Regions from separate parts of the Nocardioides sp. CPCC 205120 genome, predicted to be linked through region 2. Evidence: predicted binding sites of a transcription regulator. Region 2 holds the regulator's gene; each other region holds the start of a gene.
What was found. Region 2 encodes HrcA, which represses chaperone genes, less so after heat shock. Its sites were predicted from a motif close to TTGGCACTCGNNNNNNNCGAGTGCCAA; they were not measured.

Region 1 (3,935 bases), on a different contig from region 2:
CGTCGGGCCCGTCACCGCCTCCGACGTGGAGCTGGGCGGGGAACCGGCGGTCGCGCTGCGCCCGGCGTACCAGGACACCGACGACCAGTTCGCCGACCGCGACCTCACCGGCGCGACGTACGTCTTCCCCGCCCCCGGGCCGCCCCCGCGCACCGCCGAGGAGGTGTCGCTGCGCCTGCGGCAGACGTACGACGTGGGGCCCGCGGGCGACGTCGCCCCGCCGCCCGACCTCCGGGTCGACGTCGAGCTGCCCGTCGGTCCCGCGGTGGAGCTGCCGGCGGAGGACCGGGCGTGAGCGGGCCGCGGCGCAGGCGAGTCCTCGCGGTGGCGCTCCTCGTGGCGGTGGTGGTCGCGGTGGCCGTCGTCGTGCGCATGACCGACGCGGGGCCGACGCCCGCCCGCGTCGGCGCGGTCGTCGACCCGGTCTCCTACGCCGAGGACGAGGTGCCCGCGGCCGCCGACGAGGTCCCGCTGCGGCTGCCCGGCGGCGAGGCGGTGCTGCGGGTCGGGCGCACCGTCGAGCGGCTGCCGGACGCGACGGGCACCGACCAGCCCGGCGTGCCCGCGCCCGAGGACGGGGCGTGGCTGCCGGTCAGCTGGCAGTGGACCGCGTGGACGCAGCGGCACGCGCTCGGCGCCTACAGCGGCGTCCCGCCGGCGGTGACGCCGGCCGCGGCACCGGTCCCGACGCTGACCCTGCTCGTGGACGGGGAGCGGCACCCGCTCGTGGTGCCGGCTCCGGCCGGGCCCACCACCGAGCCCGACGGCACCTGGTTCCACGTGGCCGTGCCCGCGGGCGACGACGCGGACGCGGGGCTCGCCCTGGCGGTCGGGTTCGACGGCGAGGAGCAGGTCGTGACCGTCGACGGGGGGCGCCTGGAGACGGGGGAGCGGGGCCGCTTCGCGGCGTACGACGACTACGACCAGGCCCTCGACCAGGAGGACCCGGTCGCGGTGCTGCCGGGCGACACCGGCACGGACTTCGACTTCCCCTTCGCGGGCACGCCGGCCCAGCCGCTCGACGGCGACCTCGTCGTGGCCGCGGCGACCCGGGAGCCGTACGTCACGGGGCTCGGGTGGGCTCCCGCCGGACGCACGTGGGCGGTGCTGCCGCTGCAGCTGTACGTCGCGGGCGAGCTGGAGGACGGGGAGCGCTCGGTGACGATCGGCGACCGGTCGTGGAGCCTGTACGACGCCCGCCCCGACATCCGGGTGGCGGTCGCGGGGGAGGAGCCGGCCGCGCCGGTCGCGCACGTCCCCCCGGCGGACGACCTGCGGGCCGCGGGCACCGTCGTCGCGTCCGTGCCCGCCGACGCGACCACGCTGCGGCTGGAGGTGGCCGCGCGGAGCGCGCTGCGGGAGGTCCGCGAGGGCGACCCGGCCGGCGTGCCGGACGCCTTCACCCTCACCTGGGCGGGCGACGTGCCCCTCGCCTGAGGGCCTGGCCCGGCAGCACCCCCTGGTCCTGGCACTCGCCGGAGTGGAGTGCTAACGTCGGCGCTGGCACTCTCCTCGTGAGTGTGCCAATCGTCGACGTAACGGCGCGACCCCCGCGACGGCGTGCCCGGACCGGCGACGACCAACGCCCTGACGGGAGGCATCCGCCTCTCGATCTTTCGGATCCGCACGGAAAGTGGAGGTCGACATCGTGTCGGTCAACATCAAGCCCCTCGAGGACCGCATCGTCGTCAAGCCGCTCGACGCCGAGCAGACCACGGCGTCCGGTCTCGTCATCCCCGACACCGCGAAGGAGAAGCCCCAGGAGGGCGAGGTCCTCGCGGTGGGCCCGGGTCGCTGGAACGAGGACGGCGACGAGCGCATCCCGCTCGACATCGCGGTCGGCGACAAGGTCATCTACAGCAAGTACGGCGGCACCGAGGTCAAGTACGCCGGCCAGGAGTACCTCATCCTCTCGGGCCGCGACGTCCTCGCCGTCGTCTCCTGAACTCCCTAGGGCCGTGCGCCCCGTGAGCGCCTGACGCGCTCCGGGGCGCACGGCTCGACCTGTTCCACCCCCCAGCCTGAGGAGAGCCCATGCCCAAGATCCTGGAGTTCGACGAGAACGCTCGTCGCTCCCTCGAGCGCGGCGTCGACGCGCTCGCCAACGCCGTCAAGGTGACGCTCGGCCCCAAGGGCCGCTACGTCGTCCTCGACAAGAAGTGGGGCGCCCCCACCATCACGAACGACGGCGTGACCGTCGCCCGTGAGATCGAGCTCGACGACCCCTTCGAGAACCTCGGTGCACAGCTCACCAAGGAGGTCGCGACCAAGACCAACGACGTCGCCGGTGACGGCACGACGACCGCGACCGTCCTCGCCCAGGCGATGGTGCACGAGGGCCTGCGCGCGGTGGCCGCCGGCACGAACCCGATGGGCCTCAAGCGCGGCATGGACCTGGCGGCCGCGGCCGTCGGGGACGCCCTGCGCTCCTCGGCCCGTGAGGTGGAGTCCAAGGAGGACATGGCGTCCGTCGCCACGATCTCCTCGCGCGACGCCCACATCGGCGAGCTGCTGGCCGAGGCCTTCGACAAGGTCGGCAAGGACGGCGTCATCACCGTCGAGGAGTCCAACACGCTCGGCACCGAGCTGGACTTCACCGAGGGCATGCAGTTCGACAAGGGCTACATCAGCCAGTACTTCGTGACCGACCCCGAGCGCATGGAGGCGGTCCTCGACGACCCGTACATCCTGCTGCACCAGGGGAAGATCTCGGCCGTCTCCGAGCTGCTGCCCCTGCTCGAGAAGGTCATCCAGGCCGGCAAGCCGCTCTTCATCCTCGCCGAGGACGTCGAGGGCGAGGCGCTCTCCACCCTGGTCGTCAACAAGATCCGCGGCACGTTCAACGCCGTCGCGGTCAAGAGCCCCGCGTTCGGCGACCGCCGCAAGGCGATGATGCAGGACATCGCGGTGCTGACCGGCGGTCAGGTCATTGCCCCCGAGGTCGGGCTCAAGCTCGACCAGGTCGGCCTCGAGGTGCTGGGCCAGGCCCGCCGCGTCGTCGTGACGAAGGACAACACGACGATCGTCGACGGCGCCGGTGAGTCCTCCGCCGTGGAGGGTCGCGTCAACCAGATCAAGGCGGAGATCGACAGCACCGACTCCGACTGGGACCGCGAGAAGCTGCAGGAGCGCCTGGCCAAGCTGGCCGGCGGCGTCTGCGTCATCAAGGTCGGCGCCGCCACCGAGGTGGAGCTGAAGGAGAAGAAGCACCGCATCGAGGACGCCGTCTCCGCGACGCGCGCCGCGATCGAGGAGGGCATCGTCGCCGGCGGTGGCTCGGCGATCATCCACGCCGTCTCCGCCCTCGACGGCGACCTCGGCCTCACCGGTGACGAGGCCGTCGGCGTGCGCATCGTGCGCAAGGCCGCCGACGAGCCGCTGCGCTGGATCGCCGAGAACGGCGGCGAGCAGGGCTACGTCGTGGTCTCGAAGGTCCGCGAGCTCGGCGTCGGCAACGGCTACAACGCCGCCACCGGTGAGTACGGCGACCTCGTCGCCCAGGGCGTCCTCGACCCGGTCAAGGTCACCCGCTCGGCGCTCGTCAACGCGACCTCGATCGCCGGCATGCTGCTGACGACCGAGACCCTCGTCGTCGACAAGCCCGAGGAGGAGGAGCCCGCCGCGGCCGGTCACGGCCACGGTCACGGGCACTGAGCCCCGGCTCCCTCCCCGGCACCACCTGGCACCACCCGCTCCACGCACGGCCCTCGTCCCCTCCGGGGGCGGGGGCCGTTGCACTGCCGCAACGTGGCGGTGCCCGCCGCGCAACACGGGCGCGGCACGCTCGGGCCCATGCTGTGGAGGGTGCGCGCGACGCTGCCGGACCGACCGGGCGCGCTGGCCGCGCTCGCGCGGGAGTGCGGGGCGGCGGGGGTGAACATCCTCGGCGTCCAGGTCTTCCCGGGCACCGAGGGCGTGACGGACGAGCTGGTGGT
Region 2 (3,935 bases):
CGGTGCTCGCGGGGGTCAGGAGCCCGATCACGAGCTCGAGGCTGCCGGGCCACTCCAGCGGCCACGAGTCGCCGCCGTACGCCGGCACCGCGGCCTCGGGGTCGTCGGCGGCCTCGACGACGTCGCCGGCGACGAGCACGTCGACGTCGGGCACCCGCACGCAGACGTCGCCGCCGGTGTGGCCGCGCCCGGGGTGCACGACCTCGAGCAGCCGGTCGCCCAGGTCGAGCGCCCACGCGCCCGACAGCGTCCGCGTGGGCAGCGCCAGCCGGCTGCCCGTCACGGCGGCCTGCAGGGCCGGAGGAGCGTCGTACGCCGCCACCTGGGCGGGCACGCTCGTCGCCATCAGGTCGGCGGTGACCTCGTGGGCGACGACGTCCGCGTCGGGCCAGGCGTCGAGCAACGGGGCGGTGCCGAGCACGTGGTCGAGGTGGTCGTGGGTGGCGACCACGGCGAGGAGGGGCAGGGCGGGGGCGAGCCGGCGTACCGCGTCGCGCAGCTGCTCGCCCACGGCCTCCGCGGCGTGGGTGTCGACCACCACGACGCCGCGCTCGCCGGCCACGACGGTGACGTTCGCGTCGAACCAGGGGTGGCGGGCGACCCAGACCCGGTCGGCGACCTCGGTCGGGTCGGGCAGGACGGTGTCACGGGCCATGCCCGTGAGGTTAGGCCAGCGGGCGGCCCGGTGGTCGGGTCAGCAGAGGCCGGCGTGCAGGTGGCTGCGCAGCGCCTCGGCCAGGTCGTCCGGGGTGCGGGCGGGGGCGTCGAAGGTGACGGCGCGGCGGTGGGCCCCGTCGGCGTCCACCCAGTGCACGTCCACGCCGGTCGGGGAGAGGTCGGCGAGGGCCGCGCCGGCCAGGTACGGCGCGGGCGTCCCCGTGCACAGCGACACCGCCTGGCGCAGCTCGGCGTCGTGGCACTCGTTGACGTGCTCGGTGCAGCGGCGCAGGTAGCCGCGGTTGAGCGCGTGGGCCGGGCTGCGGAACAGCGAGGTGGGCACCCGGTACTGCCGGGTGGAGCCGTCGGCGTGCGTGCGGATGAGCATGATGATGGTGGGCTCGATCGCGACCGCCTGCAGCGAGGAGTCGCAGCAGGGCCGGGGGCTCGCCAGCTTGCCGGCCAGCACGACCGACTCGGTCGTGCCGTCGTCCTCCACCACGCCGGAGATGATGCGCAGCAGGGCCTTCTGGTGGGTGGCGCCGGCGCGCTCGACGACCGAGCCGGCCCGGCACACCAGGGTCGGGACGCCGCCGCGGTCCTGCAGGCCGAGGTCGTCGCCCCCGAAGAGGTGCTCCGTGCCCTTGATCACCATGCTGGCGGCGGCCGGGCAGGACAGGGCGCTGCGCGCACGCGCGGCGAGCTGGTCGGGATCGGCCGAGGCGAGCAGGGGGAGCACGAGGACCTCCTAGATGACTAAGGCAAGCCTAACCTACCGCCTGCGGCCTCGGGGTCAAGCGGTTCCCGGGGAGTGGGACGGGACGGAGTACCATTGGCACTCGCGCCGGTGGAGTGCCAGGCCCTGCAGGGCTCGGACCGCCGGCGAGGACGCCACGCGGGAGGAGCAGGTGATGGTCGAGGAGCGTCGGCTCGCCGTGCTGCGGGCCATCGTGGAGGACTACGTGTCGACCGAGGAGCCGGTCGGCTCGAAGGCCCTCGTCGAGCGGCACGGGCTCGGGGTCTCCCCGGCCACGGTGCGCAACGACATGGCCGTGCTCGAGGAGGAGGGGCTGATCCACCAGCCCCACACGAGCGCGGGCCGCATCCCCACCGACAAGGGCTACCGGTTGTTCGTGGACCGGCTCGGCACGGTCAAGCCCCTGACGGCCGCCGAGAAGCGCGCCATCTCGACCTTCCTCGAGGGCGCGGTCGACGTGGACGACGTCGTGCGCCGCAGCGTGCGGCTGCTGGCCCAGCTCACCCGCCAGGTGGCGGTGGTGCAGTACCCGATCCTCAGCCAGAGCACGGTGCGCCACGTCGAGGTGGTCGCCCTGTCGCCCCACCGCCTGCTCGTCGTCCTCATCCTCTCCAGCGGGCGCGTCGAGCAGCGCCTGGTCGAGCTCGACCGCGACCTCGACGACGCCGAGGTCGGGGACCTGCGCACGCAGGTCAACCGTGCGGTCGTCGGTCAGCGGCTCGGCGTCGCCGCCGACGCACTGGCCCGCCTGCGCACCGAGGAGGCGCCGGCCGACGGCCCGACGAGCGAGGTCGTGGGCGTGCTGGTCGACGCCCTCTCCGACCACTCCTCCGACCAGCGGGTGGTCGTGGGCGGCACGGCGAACCTCGCCCGCTTCGGTGACGGGTTCGACACCGTGCTGCGCCCCATGCTCGAGGCGCTGGAGGAGCAGGTCGTCCTCCTGCGGCTGCTGGGCGAGGCCACGACCGGCGGCGCCGTGACGGTCCGCATCGGCGCCGAGGGGCCGGTGGAGGAGCTCGCCGGCACCAGCGTCGTCACCACCGGGTACGGCCCCGGAGCCGACATGCTGTCCGCGCTCGGCATCGTGGGACCCACCCGCATGGACTACCCGGGCACCATGGCCGCCGTGCGTGCGGTCGCCCGCTACATGTCGCGCATCCTCGACGAGAACAACAACGCCTGACCGGCGCCGACCGACGACGGCGCGCCCCACCTGCACGGAAACGATGGATAGGACACACGTGAGCCAGGACCTCTACGAGCTGCTCGGCGTCGACCGCGACGCCGACGCCGACGCCATCAAGAAGGCGTACCGGCGTCTGGCCCGCCAGCTCCACCCCGACGTCAACCCCGACCCCGAGACCCAGGAGCGGTTCAAGGAGGTCAGCGCGGCGTACGAGGTGCTCTCGGACCCCCAGAAGCGCGCGGCCTACGACCGTGGCGGCGACCCGTTCGGCGGCGCCGGCTTCGGGGGCGCGGGCCAGGGCTTCTCGTTCACCGACATCATGGACGCCTTCTTCGGCGGCGGTGCGCCGGGACAGCCCGGCGCCGGCGGGCCGGGACGCGGCCCGCGCCCGCGGATGCGTCGCGGCCAGGACGCCCTCATCCGGCTCGACGTCGAGCTCGCCGAGGCCGCCTTCGGCGTGACGCGGGAGCTCAAGGTCGACACCGCGGTGGTCTGCGAGACCTGCCACGGCGACGGCGCGGCCCCCGGCAGCAGCCCGCAGACCTGCACGACGTGTCGCGGAGCGGGCGAGGTCGCCCACGTGCAGCGCTCGTTCCTCGGCGAGATCCGCACCCTGCGCCCCTGCGCCGCGTGCCGCGGCTTCGGGTCCGTCATCCCGGACCCCTGCCGCACCTGCTCCGGCGAGGGCCGCGTGCGCTCGCGCCGCACGCTCACCGTCAAGATCCCCGCGGGCGTCGACAACGGCACCCGCGTGCAGCTGGCCGAGCAGGGCGAGGTCGGCCCGGGCGGCGGGCCCGCGGGCGACCTGTACGTCGAGATCCGGGTCGCCGAGCACGAGCTGTTCCTGCGCCAGGGCAACGACCTGCACTGCACCGTGACCGTGCCGATGACGGCCGCGGCGCTCGGCGCCGACGTCACCCTGCCGCTGCTGGAGGCCGACCTCGTGGAGGACGGCGCCGAGACCGAGCTCGAGACCGAGCTGCGCCTGGAGATCAAGCCGGGCACGCAGTCGGGCACCGAGCAGGTGCTGCGCGGGCGCGGCGTGCCGGGCCTGCGGGGCGCCGGACGCGGTGACCTCGTCGTGACCGTCGCGGTGGAGACGCCGCAGCGGCTCGACGGGCGCCAGGAGGCGCTGCTGCGCGAGCTCGCCGAGCTGCGCGGCGAGGAGGCGACCGACGGCCAGGTCCAGGTGCACCGCCGCGGGGGCGTCTTCGGCCGCTTCCGCGACAAGTTCCACACCCACTGAGGTCGACGGTGTCGCTGCCGGTCCACCTCCACCCCGACCTGGCCGGGGCCCGACCCGGGTCCGTCGTCCGCGTCGAGGGTGACGAGGCC
Region 3 (3,935 bases), on a different contig from region 2:
CGGCGGAGAGCACGACGAGCTCGGCGGCGGTGACCCGCACGCCGAACCGCAGGCCCGCCCAGGTGAGGGTCACCAGCAGCGTCGCGCTCGCCACCGCCGTGCCGAACCCGCCCGCGACGAGCGCGATGACGCACAGCGCCAGGGCGCACGCGACCTGCAGCACCAGCTCGCGCGTGGAGTAGCGGTCGTAGACCCGGGCCGGGCGGCGCAGCAGCACGGGGCACCACAGCAGGATGGCGGTGACGTTCGCGATGCCGGCGTCGGCCGCGATGCGCGGGTCGTCGCCACCCAGGAACGACAGCCACCAGCCCGCCAGCCCGACGCAGGCGCCCCCGAGGGTCGCGGCCAGCGCCAGGCGCCCGAAGGCGCTCATCGAGTCGACCGTGCGCACCCCAGAGCGCACGAGCACGAGCGCGGCGACCGCGGAGGCCACCGTGCCCGCGACACCGACGAGCACCGCGTCGACGAGCGGTGAGCCGACGAGCACGGCGCTCAGCACCATGTACGCCGGCAGCGCGAAGCAGGTGAGCACCTTCCCCCAGGTCGGGGCGAGGACGAGGGCGGCGGTGCCGACCCCGACCGAGGCCCACACCGGGTTCACGCCGTACACCTCGTCGCCGACGATGCCCCGGCCGAGCGCGGTGGCGATCATGGTGAGCGCCGCGACGGACCAGGCGAGCCGGTCGACGGGCCCGGGCGCACCGGCCGGCTCGGACGAACGGGCGGTCGTCCCCGGCGCAGCGATCGTGGACGGGGCGACGGTCGTCTGCACCATCGCCCTGCCTCCCCTCACCTCACCCGGCCCGATCCGGAACGCTCGACGGTCTCACGCTGCAGAGGGCTCATCGGCCGACTTGTGGCTTTGTTGAGGACTCAACCGACTGACGCTTGAGTAGAACAGGGTTCACTCCCGCGCCGCCCGTTCTCGGGGCGGCGGTCTAGCCCGCGCCGGCCGTCCGCGGCGTTGTCCCTCCGAGGAGACGCCGCCCGACCTACGTTCCCGCCATGTCACTCATCCCCCGCACCCCTGCCGCCCGATCCACGACGGCTCGCCGCCTCCTGCCCGCCACCCTCGTGTGCACCGCCGTCGTGGCCGCCAGCGCGACCACCGGCGCGTTCGCCGCCACGGTCATCACCGGCGCGCAGATCGCCGACGAGACGATCACGACCAAGGACGTCAAGAACGGCTCCCTCTCCGGCGCCGACCTCGGCCGCGCCAGCATCTTCGGGGCGCAGATCAACGGCGCGACCAAGAAGACCTTCATCGGCGTCAACGGCTACCAGGTCGTCGAGGAGCTCGTGACCGTCGGCGGCCTCGAGACCGACGCGTACGCCGAGGTCTACTGCCCCGCGGGCACGTCCACGCTCAGCGGTGCCGCCTACTGGTCCACGAGCGACGCGGCCGTCCAGTTCCTCATCAACAGCGACGGCTCGGGCGTCGCCGCCTTCGCCTCGAACCCGTCCGACGTCGAGGACGACCTCGTCGTGCAGGCCGTCTGCGCCACCGTCAACTGACGCACCGGGCTCAGCGCAGCGCGCGGACCCCGAACCCGACGAGGACGGCCCAGGCCAGCAGGCGGGGCACGTCGCTGGCGACGATGCCGTGCGTGTCGCTGAAGGCGACGAGGATCCTCACGGGTGCGTGGTCGTTCGTGATGGACGCCAGCATCCAGGCGGTCACGCCCACGAGGAACGCCAGCACGCAGCCGCGGCGTACCCAGGTCATCGGGTCAGCGTACGGAGTGGTGCGGGCGTCGGACCGAGCCGCCCGGAACTCGAACCCGGCCGGGTCGGGCGTTGCCCGGGCGACGACCTAGAATTGGCAGTCGAGCCCGCCGAGTGCCAGTCTCTCGGCCAGCACACGTCTCCCGGAGGTCCATCGTGCCCACGTACCAGTACGCCTGCACCGAGTGCGGTCACGCCTTCGAGCAGGTCCAGAGCTTCAGCGACGACGCCCTGACCGAGTGCCCGGAGTGCCACGGTCGCCTGCGCAAGCTGTTCAACGCCGTCGGCGTCGTCTTCAAGGGCTCCGGCTTCTACCGCACCGACAGCCGCACGGGTGCCTCCACCGCGTCGGACACCTCGTCCTCGAAGAGCACCTCCTCGAGCGACTCCGGGTCGTCGTCGAGCGACACGAAGTCGAGCACCACGACCTCGACTGAGAAGAAGTCGGGCGCCGCGAGCACGACCGCCTGATCCGACCGGTGGCCGAGGTGGCCGAGTCAGCACCCGGTGGTTGAGGTGGCCGCGCCAGCGGCCCTCGAAACCACCTGTGGAAGCCGCCCCACGCCCCGGCCCGATCCGGCCTAGCGTCGTCGCATGCCTCTCGCCGCTCCTCCGACGACCGCCGCGCGCTCCCGCGGCGCGACCCTCACGCGGGGCCCGCGCCGCGTCTTCGCCCGCCATCGTCGCGCCCTGGGTGCGGCGCTCCTCGGGGTCGCGGTCCTCGTCGGCGTGCAGGCATTCGCAACGCCGGCGCCGCCCACGACGGAGGTGGTCGTCGCGGCCCGTCCCGTCGCGGCCGGCGCGGAGCTGACCCGCGCAGACCTGACGACGCTCGCCGTCCCGGCGGACGTCGCACCGCCGGCTGCACCATCCATCGACGAGCTCGTCGGCCGCGCGACCGCAGGCCCCATCGCCGAGCGCGAGCCCGTCACCGAGACGCGGCTGGCATCTGTCGCCACCATCGCCGCGGGCGCTGGCGAGGTGGCGGTGCCCGTCCGCCTTCCGGACCCCGCGATGGCCGACCTGCTGCGCGTCGGGGACGTCGTCGATCTCGTGGCCACCGCGGCCGAGGACGGTACGACGACCACGGTCGCCCGCGACGTCCGCGTCTCCGCGCTCCCCCGGCCTGCGGAGGACCCCGCCGGCGAGCTCGTCAGCGGCCGCCTCGTCGTGTTCGCAGCCCCACCGGGTGACGCGCTCGACATCGCCCGCGCCGGCGCGCAGGACTTCCTGACCCTCGCCTTCCGGTCTAGCGTGGCCGCCCGGTAGCCCCGTGACCTGCGGGGCCTCGGGACGAGGAGCAACCGGTGAGCGGATTCAAGGCATTCATCCTGCGCGGAAACCTGATCGAGCTGGCGGTGGCCTTCATCATCGGCGCAGCATTCGCCTCAGTCGTCACAGCGACCGTCGCGCTGATCATGGATCTGGTCGGCAAGACGTTCGATCAGCCCGACTTCAGCGGCTGGGACCCCTACGGGGTGTCGTTGGGGGCGTGGATCACCACCGTGATCTCCTTCTTGATCCTCTCCGCCGTCGTCTACTTCGGCGTCGTCCTGCCGTACACGAAGGCGAAGGAGCGCTTCTTCCCCGACCCGCAGGGTGAGCCCGGTACGCCGGAGGACGTCGCCCTGCTCACCGAGATCCGCGACCTGCTCGCCGCGCAGTCGTCGCAGGCCAAGCGCCTGTCATAGGTCGCGCGGCACGGTCCGCCCGATCGCCGTGTCGCTGGATCACGTGATGCAGGCGCCACCGCCCATCGGCAGGAACGGACGACAACGGGAGGGGCCCGCGGCTAGGGTCGCGATCGGCGATCGAGACCGGAGGACGGGGCGAACCAGCGGATGACAACCACGGGTGGGCGCGGCACCACCACCGTTGCCATCGCTCACGACTACCTCACCCAGCGTGGCGGCGCGGAGCGGGTCGTCCTCGCTCTGGCGAAGGGTTTTCCGGACGCGCCCATCTACACGACGTTGTACGACCCCGAAGGCACCTTCCCCGAGTTCCGTGACCTCGACGTCCGTCCGTCGCGCCTGAACAGGATCGGGCCGCTCCGCAAGAACCACCGGGCGGCTCTGCCCCTCCTCCCCGCGGCTGCTTCGTCCCTGCGGATCGACGCCGAGGTCGTGATCGCCAGCAGCAGCGGCTGGGCTCACGGGTTCGGGGGCACGCACAAGACGCTCGTGTACTGCTACTCCCCGGCGCGGTGG

Region 1: the regulator HrcA is predicted to act here: its motif matches at 1,466-1,492, upstream of groES (co-chaperone GroES).
Region 3: the regulator HrcA is predicted to act here: its motif matches at 1,820-1,846, upstream of ACOACO_RS00435 (FmdB family zinc ribbon protein).

What each region holds. Positions count from the first base shown of each region.
Region 1 covers NZ_JBMCYY010000001.1:1,614,827-1,618,761, forward strand. The annotation lists gene ACOACO_RS07490 (hypothetical protein) at 1-295, shown strand, start outside; gene ACOACO_RS07495 (hypothetical protein) at 292-1,437, shown strand; gene groES (co-chaperone GroES) at 1,649-1,945, shown strand; gene groL (chaperonin GroEL) at 2,035-3,654, shown strand; gene ACOACO_RS07510 (GNAT family N-acetyltransferase) at 3,793-3,935, shown strand, end outside.
Region 2 covers NZ_JBMCYY010000002.1:721,092-725,026, reverse strand. The annotation lists gene ACOACO_RS14440 (MBL fold metallo-hydrolase) at 1-655, opposite strand, end outside; gene ACOACO_RS14435 (hypothetical protein) at 695-1,396, opposite strand; gene hrcA (heat-inducible transcriptional repressor HrcA) at 1,569-2,597, shown strand; gene dnaJ (molecular chaperone DnaJ) at 2,656-3,846, shown strand; gene ACOACO_RS14420 (16S rRNA (uracil(1498)-N(3))-methyltransferase) at 3,855-3,935, shown strand, end outside.
Region 3 covers NZ_JBMCYY010000001.1:80,961-84,895, forward strand. The annotation lists gene ACOACO_RS00420 (ATP-binding protein) at 1-775, opposite strand, end outside; gene ACOACO_RS00425 (hypothetical protein) at 1,006-1,515, shown strand; gene ACOACO_RS00430 (hypothetical protein) at 1,526-1,726, opposite strand; gene ACOACO_RS00435 (FmdB family zinc ribbon protein) at 1,882-2,196, shown strand; gene ACOACO_RS00440 (SAF domain-containing protein) at 2,320-2,994, shown strand; gene ACOACO_RS00445 (MscL family protein) at 3,033-3,416, shown strand; gene ACOACO_RS00450 (glycosyltransferase) at 3,567-3,935, shown strand, end outside.